2 regions of the Streptomyces sp. NPDC101165 genome follow, and region 1 is predicted to be linked to the other one. Evidence: riboswitches for the same ligand, from Rfam matches in the RefSeq annotation. Region 1 holds a riboswitch; the other holds the start of a gene.
What was found. Region 1 has a riboswitch for ZMP and ZTP ahead of ACIRVH_RS44730 (glycine hydroxymethyltransferase). Riboswitches for the same ligand answer to the same signal wherever they lie in the genome.
Positions count from the first base shown of each region.

Region 2: another riboswitch for ZMP and ZTP. It lies ahead of ACIRVH_RS07830 (bifunctional 5,10-methylenetetrahydrofolate dehydrogenase/5,10-methenyltetrahydrofolate cyclohydrolase); the one in region 1 lies ahead of ACIRVH_RS44730 (glycine hydroxymethyltransferase).

Region 1 covers NZ_JBIWPG010000036.1:62,165-69,766, forward strand. The annotation lists gene ACIRVH_RS44720 (2'-5' RNA ligase family protein) at 16-591, opposite strand; gene trpS (tryptophan--tRNA ligase) at 785-1,801, opposite strand; gene ACIRVH_RS44730 (glycine hydroxymethyltransferase) at 1,899-3,347, opposite strand; ZMP/ZTP riboswitch at 3,380-3,471, opposite strand; gene rocD (ornithine--oxo-acid transaminase) at 3,572-4,777, shown strand; gene ACIRVH_RS44740 (glutathionylspermidine synthase family protein) at 4,774-5,958, opposite strand; gene ACIRVH_RS44745 (hypothetical protein) at 5,973-6,326, opposite strand; gene ACIRVH_RS44750 (DUF1648 domain-containing protein) at 6,593-7,582, opposite strand; gene ACIRVH_RS44755 (GntR family transcriptional regulator) at 7,579-7,602, opposite strand, start outside.
Region 2 covers NZ_JBIWPG010000003.1:263,494-271,095, forward strand. The annotation lists gene ctaD (cytochrome c oxidase subunit I) at 1-1,530, opposite strand, end outside; gene ACIRVH_RS07820 (RNA polymerase sigma factor) at 1,637-2,200, shown strand; gene ACIRVH_RS07825 (CU044_5270 family protein) at 2,193-3,215, shown strand; gene ACIRVH_RS07830 (bifunctional 5,10-methylenetetrahydrofolate dehydrogenase/5,10-methenyltetrahydrofolate cyclohydrolase) at 3,216-4,064, opposite strand; ZMP/ZTP riboswitch at 4,088-4,168, opposite strand; gene ACIRVH_RS07835 (hypothetical protein) at 4,196-4,975, opposite strand; gene ACIRVH_RS07840 (MarR family winged helix-turn-helix transcriptional regulator) at 5,096-5,641, shown strand; gene ACIRVH_RS07845 (nuclear transport factor 2 family protein) at 5,666-6,031, opposite strand; gene ACIRVH_RS07850 (hypothetical protein) at 6,203-6,508, shown strand; gene ACIRVH_RS07855 (S-(hydroxymethyl)mycothiol dehydrogenase) at 6,681-7,602, shown strand, end outside.

The sequences.
Region 1 (7,602 bases):
GAGTGCGTGCCGGCCCTACGACACTGCGCTACGGTCCACACCGCGGAGGGCCTGCGGGGGCACCACGGATCCGCCGAACGTGTACTCCCGCAGCTTGCGCCACACGTCGTCGGCGCCCTGCTCGTACAGGGCGAACCCGGTGCACGGCCACTCGGCCTCGAAGCCGGCCAGTTCGGTGAAGGCGCGGTCCATGGACGCCTCGTCGATGCCGTGCGCGACCGTGACATGCGGGTGGTACGGGAACTGCAGCTCGCGCGCCATCGGACCCGAGGCGTCCCGCACCCGCTGCTGCAGCCAGCCGCAGGCCTCGGCACCCTGCGCGACACGCACGTACACGACCGGCGACAGGGGCCGGAAGGTACCGGTCCCGCACAGCCGCATCGGGAACGGCCGGCCGGCCGCCGCGACCTGCGTGAGGTGCGCCTCGACCGCCCCCAGATCGGCCGCCTCCACCTCGGTCGGCGGCAGCAGGGTGACATGCGTGGGGATGCCGTGAGCCGCGGCGTCGCCGAAGCCCGCGCGCAGCTCCTGGAGCAGGCTGCCGTGAGGCTCCGGGACCGCGATCGACACGCCGATCGTTACGGTCCCCACGTCGTCTCCTGTCGTCGCGTGATGTTGTCCGGCGGTCTTCGCCGCCGTCTTCGCCGCCGTCTTCGTCCGGGCCGTCGGCTACCGACTGTACGGCCACGGATGTCCTGTGGGCAGGCGCAGTGGAAGTGATGTGCAGCGCTCTGCCCGGTCGGGCGTGTGTACGGTCGTGCGCCTCAGCGCCCGATCGTGCTTCTCAGTGCTTCGCCGACAGGAAACCCACCCGGTCGTACGCCTGCGCAAGCGTCTCCGCGGCGACGGCACGTGCCTTCTCCGCACCCTTGGCGAGGATCGAGTCGAGCGTCTCGGAGTCGTCCAGATACTGCTGGGTGCGCTCCCGGAACGGCGTCACGAACTCGACCATGACCTCGGCGAGGTCCGTCTTGAGCGCGCCGTACATCTTGCCCTCGTAGTCCTGCTCCAGCTCGGCGATCGACTTGCCGGTGAGCGTGGAGTAGATGGTGAGGAGGTTCGACACGCCCGGCTTGCTCTCCGCGTCGTAGCGGATCACGGTGTCGGTGTCGGTGACGGCGCTCTTGACCTTCTTGGCCGTCGCCTTCGGCTCGTCGAGCAGGTTGATCAGGCCCTTCGGCGTGGACGCCGACTTGCTCATCTTGATCGACGGGTCCTGGAGGTCGTAGATCTTCGCCGTCTCCTTGAGGATGTACGGCGACGGGATCACGAACGTGTCGCCGAACCGGCCGTTGAAACGCTCGGCGAGGTCGCGGGTCAGCTCGATGTGCTGGCGCTGGTCCTCGCCGACCGGCACCTCGTTGGCCTGGTACAGCAGGATGTCCGCGACCTGCAGGATCGGGTACGTGAACAGGCCGACGGAGGCACGCTCGGCGCCCTGCTTGGCGGACTTGTCCTTGAACTGGGTCATCCGGCTGGCCTCGCCGAAGCCGGTGAGGCAGTTCATGATCCAGGCGAGCTGGGCGTGCTCGGGCACATGGCTCTGCACGAAGAGGGTGCAGCGGTCGGGGTCGAGACCGGCGGCCAGCAGCTGAGCCGCGGCCAGGCGGGTGTTGGCGCGCAGGTCCTTCGGGTCCTGCGGGACCGTGATCGCGTGCAGGTCGACGACCATGTAGAAGGCGTCGTGGGACTCCTGCAGGGCCACCCACTGGCGGACGGCGCCGAGGTAGTTGCCGAGGTGGAACGAGCCGGCGGTGGGCTGGATGCCGGAGAGCACGCGAGGTTGGTCAGCGGAAGCCATGTTTTTTATTGTCGCAGAGGGATCGGGGGGTTCGGTGCGTGGGGAACTGCGGGCCGTTTGTGGTTGCTCGCGCAGTTCCCCACGCCCCTGGGTATCTCTAGCCAAGGTCGATTTCAGGGTAGAGCGGGAACGCCGCCACCAGGTCCGTTGCCCTCTGTGCGATTTCCTGGGACACCTTCTCGTCCAGGACGTGGGCCGCCTTGGACGGGGCTCCCGACTTGGTGGTGCCCGGCTCGGTGGTGGTGAGGACGCGGTCGATCAGGCCGGCGACCTCGTCCATCTCCGCGGTGCCGAGGCCCCGGGTGGTCAGGGCGGGGGTGCCGATGCGGATGCCGGAGGTGTACCAGGCGCCGTTCGGGTCGGCCGGGATGGCGTTGCGGTTGGTGACGATGCCGGACTCGAGCAGCGCCGCCTCGGCCTGGCGGCCGGTGAGGCCGTAGGAGGTGGCCACGTCGATCAGGTTCAGGTGGTTGTCCGTGCCGCCGGTGACCAGGGTGGCGCCGCGCTTCATCAGGCCCTCGGCGAGGGCGCGCGAGTTGTCGACGATGCGCTGGGCGTAGTCCTGGAACGAGGGCTGACGGGCCTCGGCGAGGGCGACGGCCTTCGCGGCCATGACGTGCGGGAGCGGGCCGCCGAGCACCATCGGGCAGCCGCGGTCGACCTGGTCCTTCAGGGAGTCGTCGCACAGGACCATGCCGCCGCGCGGGCCGCGCAGGGACTTGTGGGTGGTCGTGGTGACGATCTGGGCGTGCGGGACCGGGTCGAAGTCGCCGGTCAGGACCTTGCCGGCGACCAGACCGGCGAAGTGGGCCATGTCGACCATCAGGGTCGCGCCGACCTCGTCGGCGATCTCGCGCATGATCCGGAAGTTCACCAGACGGGGGTACGCCGAGTAGCCCGCGACGATGATCAGCGGCTTGAACTCGCGAGCCTGGGCGCGCAGCGCCTCGTAGTCGATCAGGCCCGTGGCCGGGTCGGTGCCGTAGGAGCGCTGATCGAACATCTTGCCCGAGATGTTCGGGCGGAAGCCGTGGGTGAGGTGGCCGCCGGCGTCCAGGGACATGCCGAGCATGCGCTGGTTGCCGAAGGCCTGGCGGAGCTCGGCCCAGTCGGCCTCGGAGAGGTCGTTGACCTGGCGGGCGCCGGTCTTCTCCAGGAACGGGACCTCCACGCGGTCCGCGAGCACGGCCCAGAAGGCGACGAGGTTGGCGTCGATGCCGGAGTGCGGCTGGACGTAGGCGTGCCGGGCGCCGAAGAGCGCCTTGGCATGCTCGGCGGCCAGGGACTCCACCGTGTCGACGTTGCGGCAGCCGGCGTAGAAGCGGCGGCCGATGGTGCCCTCGGCGTACTTGTCGCTGAACCAGTTGCCCATCGCCAGCAGGGTGGCCGGGGAGGCGTAGTTCTCGGAGGCGATCAGCTTCAGCATCTCGCGCTGGTCGGTCACCTCCTGGCCGATGGCGTCCGCGACCCGCGGCTCGACGGCACGGATCACGTCGAGGGCGGCGCGGAAGGCGGTGGACTCGGTCGACAGGGGCTGCTCTGGCATGGGGACCTCCGGACGGCGTGCGTACAGCGTTCACGTTCGGCCCAGGCGCACGGCACTCTTTTCCCGCTCGGGCCGCTCCCCGATGGTCGGTCCCATCCCTAGCGCGCCAGTCACGGCCCGCTGATCAGCCTACCGGGCGCGCCGGATCGCGCAGGTCCCGCGTCCACCATGCGAGCGAGGATAAGAAGGGGGTGCATCCGACTCTCTGGCCCTTTGGAGTTCCCGTGAACGCTACGGAGACGCTCATCGCCGCCGCCGACGCCCACAGTGCGCACAACTACCACCCGCTGCCGGTGGTCGTGGCCACCGCGGAGGGGGCCTGGATGACGGATGTCGAGGGGCGGCGCTACCTCGACCTGCTGGCCGGGTACTCGGCACTGAACTTCGGCCACGGCCACCCGCAGCTGGTGGAGGCGGCCAGGGCACAGCTGGAGCGGGTGACGCTGACGTCGCGGGCGTTCCACCACGACCGGTTCGCCGCGTTCTGCACCGAGCTGGCCGCGCTGTGCGGCATGCAGATGGTGCTGCCGATGAACACCGGCGTCGAGGCGGTGGAGACCGCGGTGAAGACCGCCCGGAAGTGGGGGTACCGGATCAAGGGGGTGCCCGCCGAGATGGCGAAGATCGTGGTCGCGAGCGGCAACTTCCACGGCCGTACGACGACGGTCATCAGCTTCTCCACCGACGCCGAGGCGCGGGCGGACTTCGGGCCGTACACGCCGGGCTTCCAGATCGTGCCGTACGGCGACCTGACCGCGATGCGGGAGGCGCTCACCGAGAACACGGTCGCGGTGCTGCTCGAACCGATCCAGGGCGAGTCGGGGGTGATCGTCCCGCCGGCCGGCTATCTGCCAGCGGTGCGGGAGCTGACCCGGCAGCGGGACGTGCTGTTCATCGCCGACGAGGTCCAGTCGGGGCTGGGCCGGACCGGGCGGACCTTCGCGTGCGAGCACGAGGGGGTCGCGCCGGACATGTACGTGCTGGGGAAGGCGCTGGGCGGCGGGATCGTGCCGGTGTCGGCGGTGGTGTCGAGCACCGAGGTGCTCGGAGTGTTCGGGCCGGGTGAGCACGGATCGACGTTCGGCGGGAACCCCCTGGCGTGTGCGGTGGCGCTGGAGGTGATCAGGATGCTGCGGACGGGCGAGTACCAGGCGCGGTCCGCCGAGCTCGGCGAGCATCTGCACCGGGAGCTGGGCGCCCTGCTCGGCACCGGCAAGGTCACAGCGGTCCGCGGGCGGGGGCTGTGGGCCGGGGTCGACGTCGCGCCGAGGGTCGGGACGGGCCGGCAGGTGTCCGAGCGGCTGATGGACCGGGGTGTCCTGGTGAAGGACACCCACGGTGCGACGGTCCGGATCGCGCCGCCGTTGGTGATCAGCAAGGAGGACCTGGACTGGGGGCTCGAACAGCTGCGGGCGGTGCTGGCCGGCTAAAGGATCACGTGCGGCAGGAAGCGGGCGTACTCGTCGGTGATCAGGCCCGAGGACTCGCGCAGGCCGAGGCCGGCCGGCTCGTCCCGGACGACCCAGGCGCCGAGGACGAGGTGGTTGCCGTCGAGGGCGGGCAGCGGGGCGAGCTGCTGGTAGCAGCAGGGCTCGTCCCGGGTGACGGCCGGGGCGCCGGGCTCGTGCACGGTCACGCCCGCGCCCTCGCGGCCCAGCAGCGGCTTGGCGACATAGCCCGTCGACCCGGCCAGCTCGCGCGGGCCGTCCAGGTAGGCGGGCAGCAGGTTCGGGTGGCCGGGGTACAGCTCCCAGAGGATCGCCAGCAGGGCCTTGTTGCTCAGGAGCATCTTCCAGGCGGGTTCGATCCACAGGGTGCTGCCGGTGCCGCCGCCGTTGTCCAGGGTGTCGAGGACATGCCCTGCGAAGGCGTCGGTGGTGAGCCACTCCCACGGATAGAGCTTGAAGATGCTGCGGATGAAACGGAGCCCGTTGTCCACGAAGCGGCCGGAGAGGGTGTCCCAGCCGATCTCCTCCATGGAGATCCAGTCGGTGGCGAGGCCGGCCTGTTCGGCGGTCTCCTTCAGGTAGGCGACCGTCATCAGGTCCTCGCCGAGTTCGTCGGCGGAGGAGTGCGCGAAGTGCAGCGGACTGCCCGGCGGGAGCAGCGCGGCCTGCTCGCGCCAGGCGTCGACCAGGCGCTCGTGCAGTGAGTTCCACTGGTCGGCGCCGGGGAAGCGTTCCTCCATCCAGAACCACTGGGGGGAGGCGGCCTCGACCAGGGAGGTCGGGGTGTCGGCGTTGTACTCCAGGAGCTTCGCCGGGCCGGTGCCGTCGTAGCGCAGGTCGAAGCGGCCGTAGAGGGAGGGGAGTTCGGCGCGGCGCCGCCAGGCCTCGGTGACGGCCTCGGCGACCCGCGGGTCGGTGATGCCGAGGTCGGCGAGGCGGTCCTCGGCCACGATGTGTTCGGCGGCCGCGAGGCACATGCGGTGCAGTTCCTCGACGGTCTCCTCCAGCGCCTCGACCTCGTCCAGGGTGAAGACGTAGTAGGCACTCTCGTCCCAGTAGGGGCGCAGCGAGCCGTCGGGGTGGCGGGTCAGGGGGTAGACGAGCCCCTGCTCCTCGACGGTCTGCTGCCAGCCGGGGCGGGGGGTGGTCGTACGGCGTTCCATGGGGCGTTTCCTCGTCAGCCGCCGGAGCTGCCGTGGCCGCCGCCGAAGCCGCCACGGTGCACGCCGCCGTGCGAGCCGCCCGAGCTCGAATGCGAGCCGGAGCCCTTGCTCGGCTTGGTGAAGGAGCCGCCGCTCACCCAGGAGCCCTTCTTCTTGCCGCCGTAGTACCAGGCGCCGTCGACGAAGGCCTTGGTGGACTTGCAGTTCTTGTCGGAGACGATCTTGTAGCCCTTGGTCAGCCGGTAGCTGTCGCGGTCGACGCAGCGCTTGTCCGGGGCGGAGGAGCAGGCGGTCAGGGCGGTGGCCAGCAGGCCCATGCCGCCGAGCAGAACGGTTCCGGAGCGAAGGCGTCGGCGTGCGGTGTCCATGCTGGTGTCTCCCCCGTTGACTGGCCTGTTTTCGGCGGTCAGCCTAGAGAACGGTAAGAGCGGCCACCGAGGCGGGTCACCGGATCGCCCTCCCCCTGACGTCACTTCGTGGACTTTGGGATGGTGTGCGCTGCGCCGTGGAGCACGGTGGTCGTGCGGAGGAACGGGCGGCTTCCGCTGCCCCGGCCTCGGGCGAGCCGATGGGCCACGAGGTGATCGACTGCCAGGGCGAGCACGAAGCCGTGGCCAGATTCAGCCGCGCCGAGTCATATTGCGTTAAGAAGAGCCGCACCACGCTCCGCGTCATCGATACTGACGGCGAATTCCCTGCCCTTTCCCCGGGTCCGGATGACGAGGCATTCTCCGCTCCGCAGCATGACCGTGGTGCCGAGACCACTGAGCCGGTAACCCCAGCCTCCGACCTGTGCGGGGGTGCGGTTCTCGGCGCGGGCCGACTCGATGTCCTCGGCCGGCCAGCGCCGGGCGGGCCAGCCGAGCGGCCCGAACGCCACTTCCAGGCCGCGCTCCGATGCGCGTGCCTGCACGGTGGCGCAGCCGGCCAAGGCCAGGGACGTGAACGCGAACGGAGCGAACAGCGCCCACAACGGGCCGGCGGTGGCGAGGCCGCTGACCAGAGCGACGAGGGCCGCCACCGCCACCAGGCCGGCCACTGCCGCCAGCAGGTGGAGCCAGGGATTGGTGACGCGGGAGAACCACACCAGGCGCTGCCCGCGCGGGATCTCCAGAACCGGCCCGGAGGGCTCCTGCGTGGCGGGCGCGACGGAGGCCGCCACGCGCGAGTTGAGCAGCCATCCGACGACTCCGGCGGCGACGGCCGCCCCGGCGAGCGTCACGACGATCCACGCCGTTGGCTGGCGGGCCTGGTGCCAGTCCGCGTGATCCAGGTTCGCGCGGACGACGGACGCCTGCGCGCCGCCGAGGAGGATGCCCCCCGACAGCAGCGCGGCGGCGGTCCACGCCCGCGTCGTCCTGCGCGCAGGGTCTCCGGCCCGCCGCTGGGCCACGAACACGATCGCGGTCAGGGCCAGCCAGATCAGGGCCGGAAAGAGGGATGCCGCCCAGAGGGGCATGGACCCGTCCGGGGTGTCCTGCCCGGACCCCCAGTGGGTGGCCAGGCGGTCCGGCAGCCGCCCGTGGGCGGCCCAGGGCAGGGCGGCGATCAACCCGGCCGCACCCACTGCCCACACCCCGGCACCCCAGCGCGCACCGCGCTCGGTCCTTGTGCCGTCGTTCACGGTATCCCCCTGATCATCTC
Region 2 (7,602 bases), on a different contig from region 1:
GTTGTGCCGGGGCGGCGGGCAGGAGGTCGCCCACTCGAGGGAACGGCCGTAGCCCCAGGGGTCGTCGGTCTCGACCTTCTCGCCGTACTTGGCCGTCTTCCAGACGTTGTAGAAGAACGGGAGCATGGACGCGCCGAGCAGGAACGAGAAGATCGTCGAGACCGTGTTGAGCGTGGTGAGCCCTTCGACCGCCAGATAGTCGGGGATCCGGCGCTGCATGCCGTTGACGCCCAGCCAGTGCTGCACGAGGAACGTGCCGTGGAAGCCGATGAACAGGGTCCAGAACGTGATCTTGCCGAGGCGCTCGTCCAGCATCCTGCCGGTCCACTTCGGCCACCAGAAGTGGAAGCCGGAGAACATGGCGAAGACGACCGTGCCGAAGATGACGTAGTGGAAGTGGGCCACCACGAAATAGGTGTCGGAGGTCGGGAAGTCCAGCGGCGGCGAGGCCAGCATCACCCCGGTCAGGCCACCGAACACGAACGTCACCAGGAAGCCCGTCGCCCACAGCATCGGCGTCTCGAAGGAGAGGCTGCCGCGCCACATGGTTCCGATCCAGTTGAAGAACTTCACACCGGTCGGTACGGCGATCAGGAACGTCATGAAGGAGAAGAACGGCAGCAGCACACCGCCGGTGACGTACATGTGGTGGGCCCACACCGTCACGGACAGACCGGCGATGGAGATGGTGGCCGCGATCAGACCCATGTAGCCGAACATCGGCTTACGCGAGAAGACCGGGATGACCTCGGAGATGATGCCGAAGAACGGCAGCGCGATGATGTACACCTCTGGATGGCCGAAGAACCAGAAGAGGTGTTGCCACAGCAGGGCTCCCCCGTTCGCGGCGTCGAATACATGGGCGCCGAACTTGCGGTCCGCCTCCAGGGCGAACAGCGCGGCCGCCAGCACCGGGAAGGCCAGCAGGACGAGCACACCCGTCAGCAGCACGTTCCACACGAAGATCGGCATGCGGAACATGGTCATGCCCGGGGCACGCATGCAGATGATCGTGGTGATGAAGTTGACCGCGCCGAGGATGGTGCCGAAGCCGGAGAAGGCCAGACCCATGATCCACATGTCGGCGCCGATGCCCGGCGAGCGGACCGCGTCCGACAGCGGGGAGTAGGCGAACCAGCCGAAGTCGGCCGCCCCCTGCGGGGTGAGGAAGCCGCCCACCGCGATGAGCGAGCCGAACAGGTAGAGCCAGTAGGCGAACATGTTCAGCCGCGGGAACGCCACGTCGGGCGCGCCGATCTGCAGCGGCATGATCCAGTTCGCGAAACCGGCGAACAGCGGCGTCGCGAACATCAGCAGCATGATCGTGCCGTGCATCGTGAACGCCTGGTTGAACTGCTCGTTCGACATGATCTGCAGGCCCGGACGGGCCAGCTCGGCGCGCATGAGCAGCGCCATCACACCACCGATCAGGAAGAACGCGAACGCTGTGACCAAGTAGAGCGTTCCGATCGTCTTGTGATCGGTGGTCGTCAGCCACCGCACGGCCCTGATGTCTCTGATCCTCTTCACGCCCCGCCTGTGTCCGCGCCCGGCCCGTCGGTCACACTCGGACGGCGCGACGAGCATCACGGAAGAAGGGTGTGACGATCCGGGGGGTGCCGGACACGTACCGAACATGAGCAACGACGAGATCTTCGCCGCTGCCTATCGCGAGCACTACTGGGCGGTCAGCCGCTATGTCGCCAGGCGACTGCAGGGGCCGGCCGACGAGGTGGAGGAAGTGGTGGCGGAGGTGTTCACGGTGGCCTGGCGCCGCCGGTCCGACCTGCCCGAGGCGCCGCTGCCCTGGCTGTACGGGGTGGCACGCAACTGCCTGGCCAACGCGGTACGCGGCTACGGACGGCGGCGCCGGCTGGTGGACCGGCTGGGCAACGACGAGGCGGCGCACGGCCGGCACATCGTGGACAGCCCCGACATGGAGGCCCCCGGCGCCTGGGTGCACGAGGCGCTGGCCCGGCTCTCCCCGGCGGACCAGGAAGTGCTGCGCCTCGCGGCATGGGAGGAACTCGACGCCGAGGAGATCGCGGTGGCCCTCGGCTGCGGCAGACGGGCGGCGGTCATGCGCCTGCACCGGGCCCGGCGCCGGCTGAGAGCCGAGATCGACCGGATGCGGCCCGCCGCGGCAGCCCTGCCCGCCCCCGCCGAAGCGACCCTCTGCGAGGACCACCGACATGGCTGACGAACTCGAACTCCTCCGCCGCGCCAACCCGGTGCCGACCGACGCCCCTCACTTCGGCGACGGGCCGCTGGACCACCGCGCCGAGCGGCAGTTGGAGCAGCTGCTGCACGAGGACCGCCGACGGCGCCGTCTCCGGCTGCTTCCGGCGCTCCCCGGCCGTACCCCGCGCGCCCGGCTGGTCTGGGGTCTCGCCGCCACCGCCGTCGTCCTGGTGGTCGCAGTCAACGCCGTGCTCGGCGGTCCGAGCACACCGCGGGCCGTCGCCGCGCCGCGCCCGCTGACCGTCCGCCTGCACTCCACGCCCGTCCCCCTCAAGGAGATGGTCGCCCTGGCCGACGCGGCCGCGTCGGGCGGCTCACCGCGCCTGCGCAAGGGCACACACGTGCAGTCGTGGAGCCTCGGCATGAGCGACGGCAAGCACCCCGTCACCGTCCCGGAGGAGCGGGTGGTGCGCTGGCGGTCGGACGACAGCCACACCGAACTGGTCGTGGCGACCGACCCGCGCAGGCCGGGCCGCCCGGTCCTCACCGACGAGGGCGACGACCCGCACGAGGTGGCGGACGGTCATGTGGTCAGCCGGACGACGTACCCGCCGATGTGGAGCGACGTCCCGCCCGAGGGAACCCCGCCGCACACCGCGGCGCGTCTGCGGGCCTACCTCACCGAGATCGTCCGGCCCGAGATCAACCGCAGCACGGCCCCGCTGAAGACCGCCGAACTGTTCGACGCCGTCGGGGAACTGCTCGACCACTGGACCCTGGGCGCCCGCGAGTCGGCGGCCCTCGTCCGGCTGTTCGCCGAGGCCGAGGGGGTGCGGCCGGCCGGTGAGGTGACCGACCGCCTGGGCCGCCCCGGTCATGCGTACGTGTACGACACCCGGGGCGTCCGCCACATGCTGATCCTGGAACCGCGCACCGGCGCCGTGCTCGGCATGGAGACCACCTTCACCCGGGCCGAGCGCGCGTACCGGGTGAAGGCCGGGGACGTCATGGAGTACCGCGCCTGGATGCGCTGATCACACCCCGAGCTGCCGGGCGGCGCCGTCGACGGTCTGCTCCAGCAGCGTGGCGATCGTCATCGGGCCGACACCGCCCGGCACCGGCGTGATCAGGGAGGCCCGCTCCACGGCCGAGTCGAAGTCGACGTCGCCGACGTTCCCCGCGTTGTAGCCCGCGTCGACGACGACCGCGCCCGGCTTGATGTCCTGGCCCCGGATGAGACGCGGCCGGCCCACGGCGGCGACCACGATGTCCGCCTCGCGGACCGCGGCCGACAGGTCCCGGGTGCGCGAGTGGCAGTACGTCACGGTCGCGTCCCGGGCCAGCAGCAGCATGCCCACCGGCTTGCCGAGGATCGCGCTGCGGCCCACCACCACGGCCCGCTTCCCGGCCGGGTCGACGTCGTACTCGTCGAGCAGCCGGATGATGCCGCCGGGCGTGCAGGAGACGAAGCCCGGCAGGCCGAAGCTCATCGTGGCGAACGAGGCGAAGGTGACACCGTCGACGTCCTTCTCCGGCGCGATCGCCTCGAACGCGGCCCGCTCGTCGATGTGGTCGCCCACCGGGTGCTGGAGCAGAATGCCGTGCACGGTCGGATCGGCCGACAACTCCCGCAGGGTGCCGACGAGTTCGGCGGTGGTCGTGGCGGCGGGCAGCGCCACGTGCCGGGACTCGATGCCGGCCTTGCGGCAGCGGTTCTGCTTCATGCGGACGTAGGTGACGGACGCCGGGTCCTCGCCGACCAGCACCGTGGCCAGACAGGGCGTGCTGCCCGTCCGCTCGGTGAGATCGGCGGCCTTCTTCGCGGTCTCCTCGACGATGCGGCGGGCGAGGGCGGTGCCGTCCATGAGCCGGGCCTGTGTCATCTGCGCTCCTGAGCTGGGTTGACCTTCATCGCCCAGGCGCGCGGCATGCTCCACGGGCCGCTCCCCGGTGGTACTCCACCTCAGCGCCAGTCACGGCCCGCCCACAGCCTAACCGAGAGTGCGGGCGGCGCTCAGTCCGCGTCCGTGGGCCCGGGTGCCGTGGGATCCGCCCCGGCGAGGAAGGCGTCCGCCTGGGCGGCCAGCCGGTCCGCGCCGATCGCACCGGCCCAGCGGACGATCTCCGCCGCCAGCGCGACGGCGCCCGCCTCGTCGCCCGCGTCCCGGGCCAGCACGGCCAGCAGCAACTGCTGGGAGAGGGTGCCCGGCACCGTGCCTGCCCGGGCGCCCAGCGCGGTGGCTCGCCGCCAGCGCTCCCCGGCCCGCTCGCCGTCACCGGCGTCGTGGTCCTGGTCGCCGAGATGCCGCAGCGCCTCGCGGGCCAGCAGACCGTCCACGCCGGCCTCTCCGGCGCGCAGCGCGGCCGTGTAGTGTCCGGCGGCGGCCGCCCGCTCGGCGAAGTGGTTCTCCGTGATCAGCCCCCGGTACATCGCCGCCCAGCCCCGCCGCACCTCGTCCGGGGCGCTGTCGTGCAGCTCCCGCGCCCGGTCGAGGAGCGCGGCGAGCGCCTCGGGGTCCTTGCCGTCCGGGCCGATGCGCAGGGTGCCGTCGACCAGGAGCAGCCGGCCGTAGCTGTGCCTGAGCCGGAGGAAGCCGGTGTCCCAGTCGCCGTCCGGGAACTCCTTCTCCGCCGCCTCGAGCCGCTCGGCCGCGGTGTCCGTCCCCGCGAACCAGTCGCGGTCCAGGGCGACTTCGGCCGCGGCCCGGGTGATCCGTGCACGGGCGGCGGGATCGTCGGTGGCGGCCGCGTCGAGCAGCCGTGCGGCCCGCTCCCAGCGGCCAGCGACGCTCAACTCACGTGTGGCTCGGAGGAGTTCATCGACATCAACAAATGCGTGCGCTGCAGAGGTCATGCCGGGCAAAGTAGTTGGGCGAAAAATGATCCACAAGAAAACCACTGCGGGAGGCAGACAGTGCAGGACTCGGTGGACCGGCACGTGGCCGTCTGGGCGCGCGAGCTGGACTGGCTGGACCCGGTCAAGGAGGCGATCATCGCGAGGCTGGCGATCCTCGGCCGGCGCACCGGCCAGGCCCGCCGGGACGTGCTGGACTCCGACGGCCTCAAGTACTGGCAGTACAAGGTGCTGTTGATGCTGCGCAGGTCCGGGCCGCCGTACGAGTCGAGTCCCTCGCTGCTCGCCGAACGGCTCGGCCTGACCCGGGGAGCGCTGTCGGCTCGGCTCGGGGCCGTCGAGGAGGCCGGGCTGATCACCCGTACCCACGAGACCGGTGACCGCAGGCGGGTGCGGGTACGGCTCACCGGGGCCGGGCACGCCGCATTCGAGGCGCATGCGGCAGCGGAGGACGCGGGTGAGGGTGCGCTGCTCGCAGCACTGACCGAAGAAGAGCGGCGGACACTTGCAGACCTGTTGCGGAAACTGGTCCTGGCAGCCGAGAGCGGGGACGTGCCCGGCCCAACGTCGCCCGGGCCGAGAAGGTCCAGGTCAGCCGGGAGGTGACCTGGACCCTCGCGACCCTTCTCCCTACTCGTCCCATGCCTGGATCAGAATCTGTTCGGCGATCTTCCCGTCACGCAGGGTGATCATGGACTCGGCGAGGACCCGCGTGCCGTCCTCGTACTCGCAGGACTCGGAGAAGGCGGCACGATCGCCCTGGATGACGCAGTGGTCCAGCTTGTGCGTCATGTCGCGGCTGTAGACGTCGTCGAGCAGCTCGGCTATCTCGCGCCGACCGTGCAGGACCTTGGGATGACTTGGCTGGGTGTTGCGGTCGATGATGCGGATCTCGGCGTCGTCCGCGTAGAGGGCGAGCAGGGTGTTCCCGGTGTTCCCTTCTATGCCCCGGCGCAGTGTCTCGGTGTCGAAGGTGGAGCCTGTCGCAGCGCCCATGGTGACCTCCTTAAGGCGCCCATGGCCCGGCGGGAACAGGCCGCACGGGCCCCACCTCCGAGAGTCCTCCGCCCCGGCGGCAACGGCAAGCGCAGCCGAGGCGGTCCGCCTGACGGGTGAGCGGCGGCCGGGGGCCGTGTCCGGGCCGGGCCCGCCGCCGTTGCTGAGGGCATGATCTCAACACGACGTATCGTCGCCGCCGTCGGTCTGGCCGTCGGCGTCACGGGCCTCGCCGCTCCGCTGGCGAACGCGGCCGACGCGAGCGCATCGAACTCCGGGCGGATCAACCCGATGACCATGGTGGACTCGCTCGCCGTCAGCGACATCCCCGCACAGCACCAGGGGCAGATCCCGCGGGTCTCGGACCAACTCCGCCCGCTGAACCAGGTCAGCGAACTGCAGCGGCTGAACGAGCTGCACCAGCTCACCGACCTCGTCGCGCCCGTGACCGGTCTGCTGCCCGCCGTCCAGGCCTGAGCCCCCCCACGCACCCGAGGGCCGTCCCGCCCGGGACGGCCCTCACCGCTGCCCGCCCGGACCACGCGGCGACGGCCGAAAGATCCACTGTCGCCGTCGTGGTCCATGCCGTCGACGGGCCCTCGCGCGTAGGGTCGGCTCCGAAGGCACATCGAGGAAAAGGGGCCAGGCCATGGCGCAGGAAGTACGCGGCGTGATCGCACCGGGGAAGGACGAGCCCGTACGGGTCGAGACGATCGTGGTCCCGGACCCGGGACCCGGCGAAGCCGTCGTACGCGTCCAGGCCTGCGGTGTCTGTCACACCGATCTGCACTACAAACAGGGCGGCATCTCGGACGAGTTCCCCTTCCTGCTCGGCCACGAGGCCGCCGGCGTGGTGGAGTCGGTCGGCGAGGGGGTCACCGATGTGGCGCCCGGTGACTTCGTCGTCCTCAACTGGCGTGCTGTGTGCGGAAATTGCCGGGCCTGCCTGCGCGGCCGCCCCTGGTACTGCTTCAACACCCACAACGCGAAGCAGAAGATGACCCTGACCGACGGCACGGAGCTGTCGCCGGCCCTCGGCATCGGCGCGTTCGCCGAGAAGACGCTGGTCGCGGCCGGACAGTGCACCAAGGTCGACCCGGCCGTCTCCCCGGCCGTGGCCGGGCTGCTCGGCTGCGGCGTGATGGCCGGCATCGGCGCCGCCATCAACACCGGGGGCGTCGGCCGCGGCGACTCGGTCGCCGTCATCGGCTGCGGTGGCGTCGGTGACGCGGCCATCGCCGGGTCGAACCTCGCCGGCGCGGCCCGGATCATCGCCGTGGACATCGACGACCGCAAGCTGGAGAAGGCCCGCACGCTGGGCGCCACCCACACGGTCAACTCCAAGGAGACCGACCCGGTCGAGGCGATCCGAGAGCTGACCGGCGGCTTCGGCGCCGACGTCGTCATCGAGGCGGTCGGCCGTCCCGAGACGTACAAGCAGGCCTTCTACGCCCGCGATCTGGCCGGCACCGTCGTCCTCGTCGGCGTCCCCACCCCCGAGATGAAGCTCGAACTGCCGCTGCTGGACGTCTTCGGGCGCGGCGGCGCGCTCAAGTCCAGCTGGTACGGGG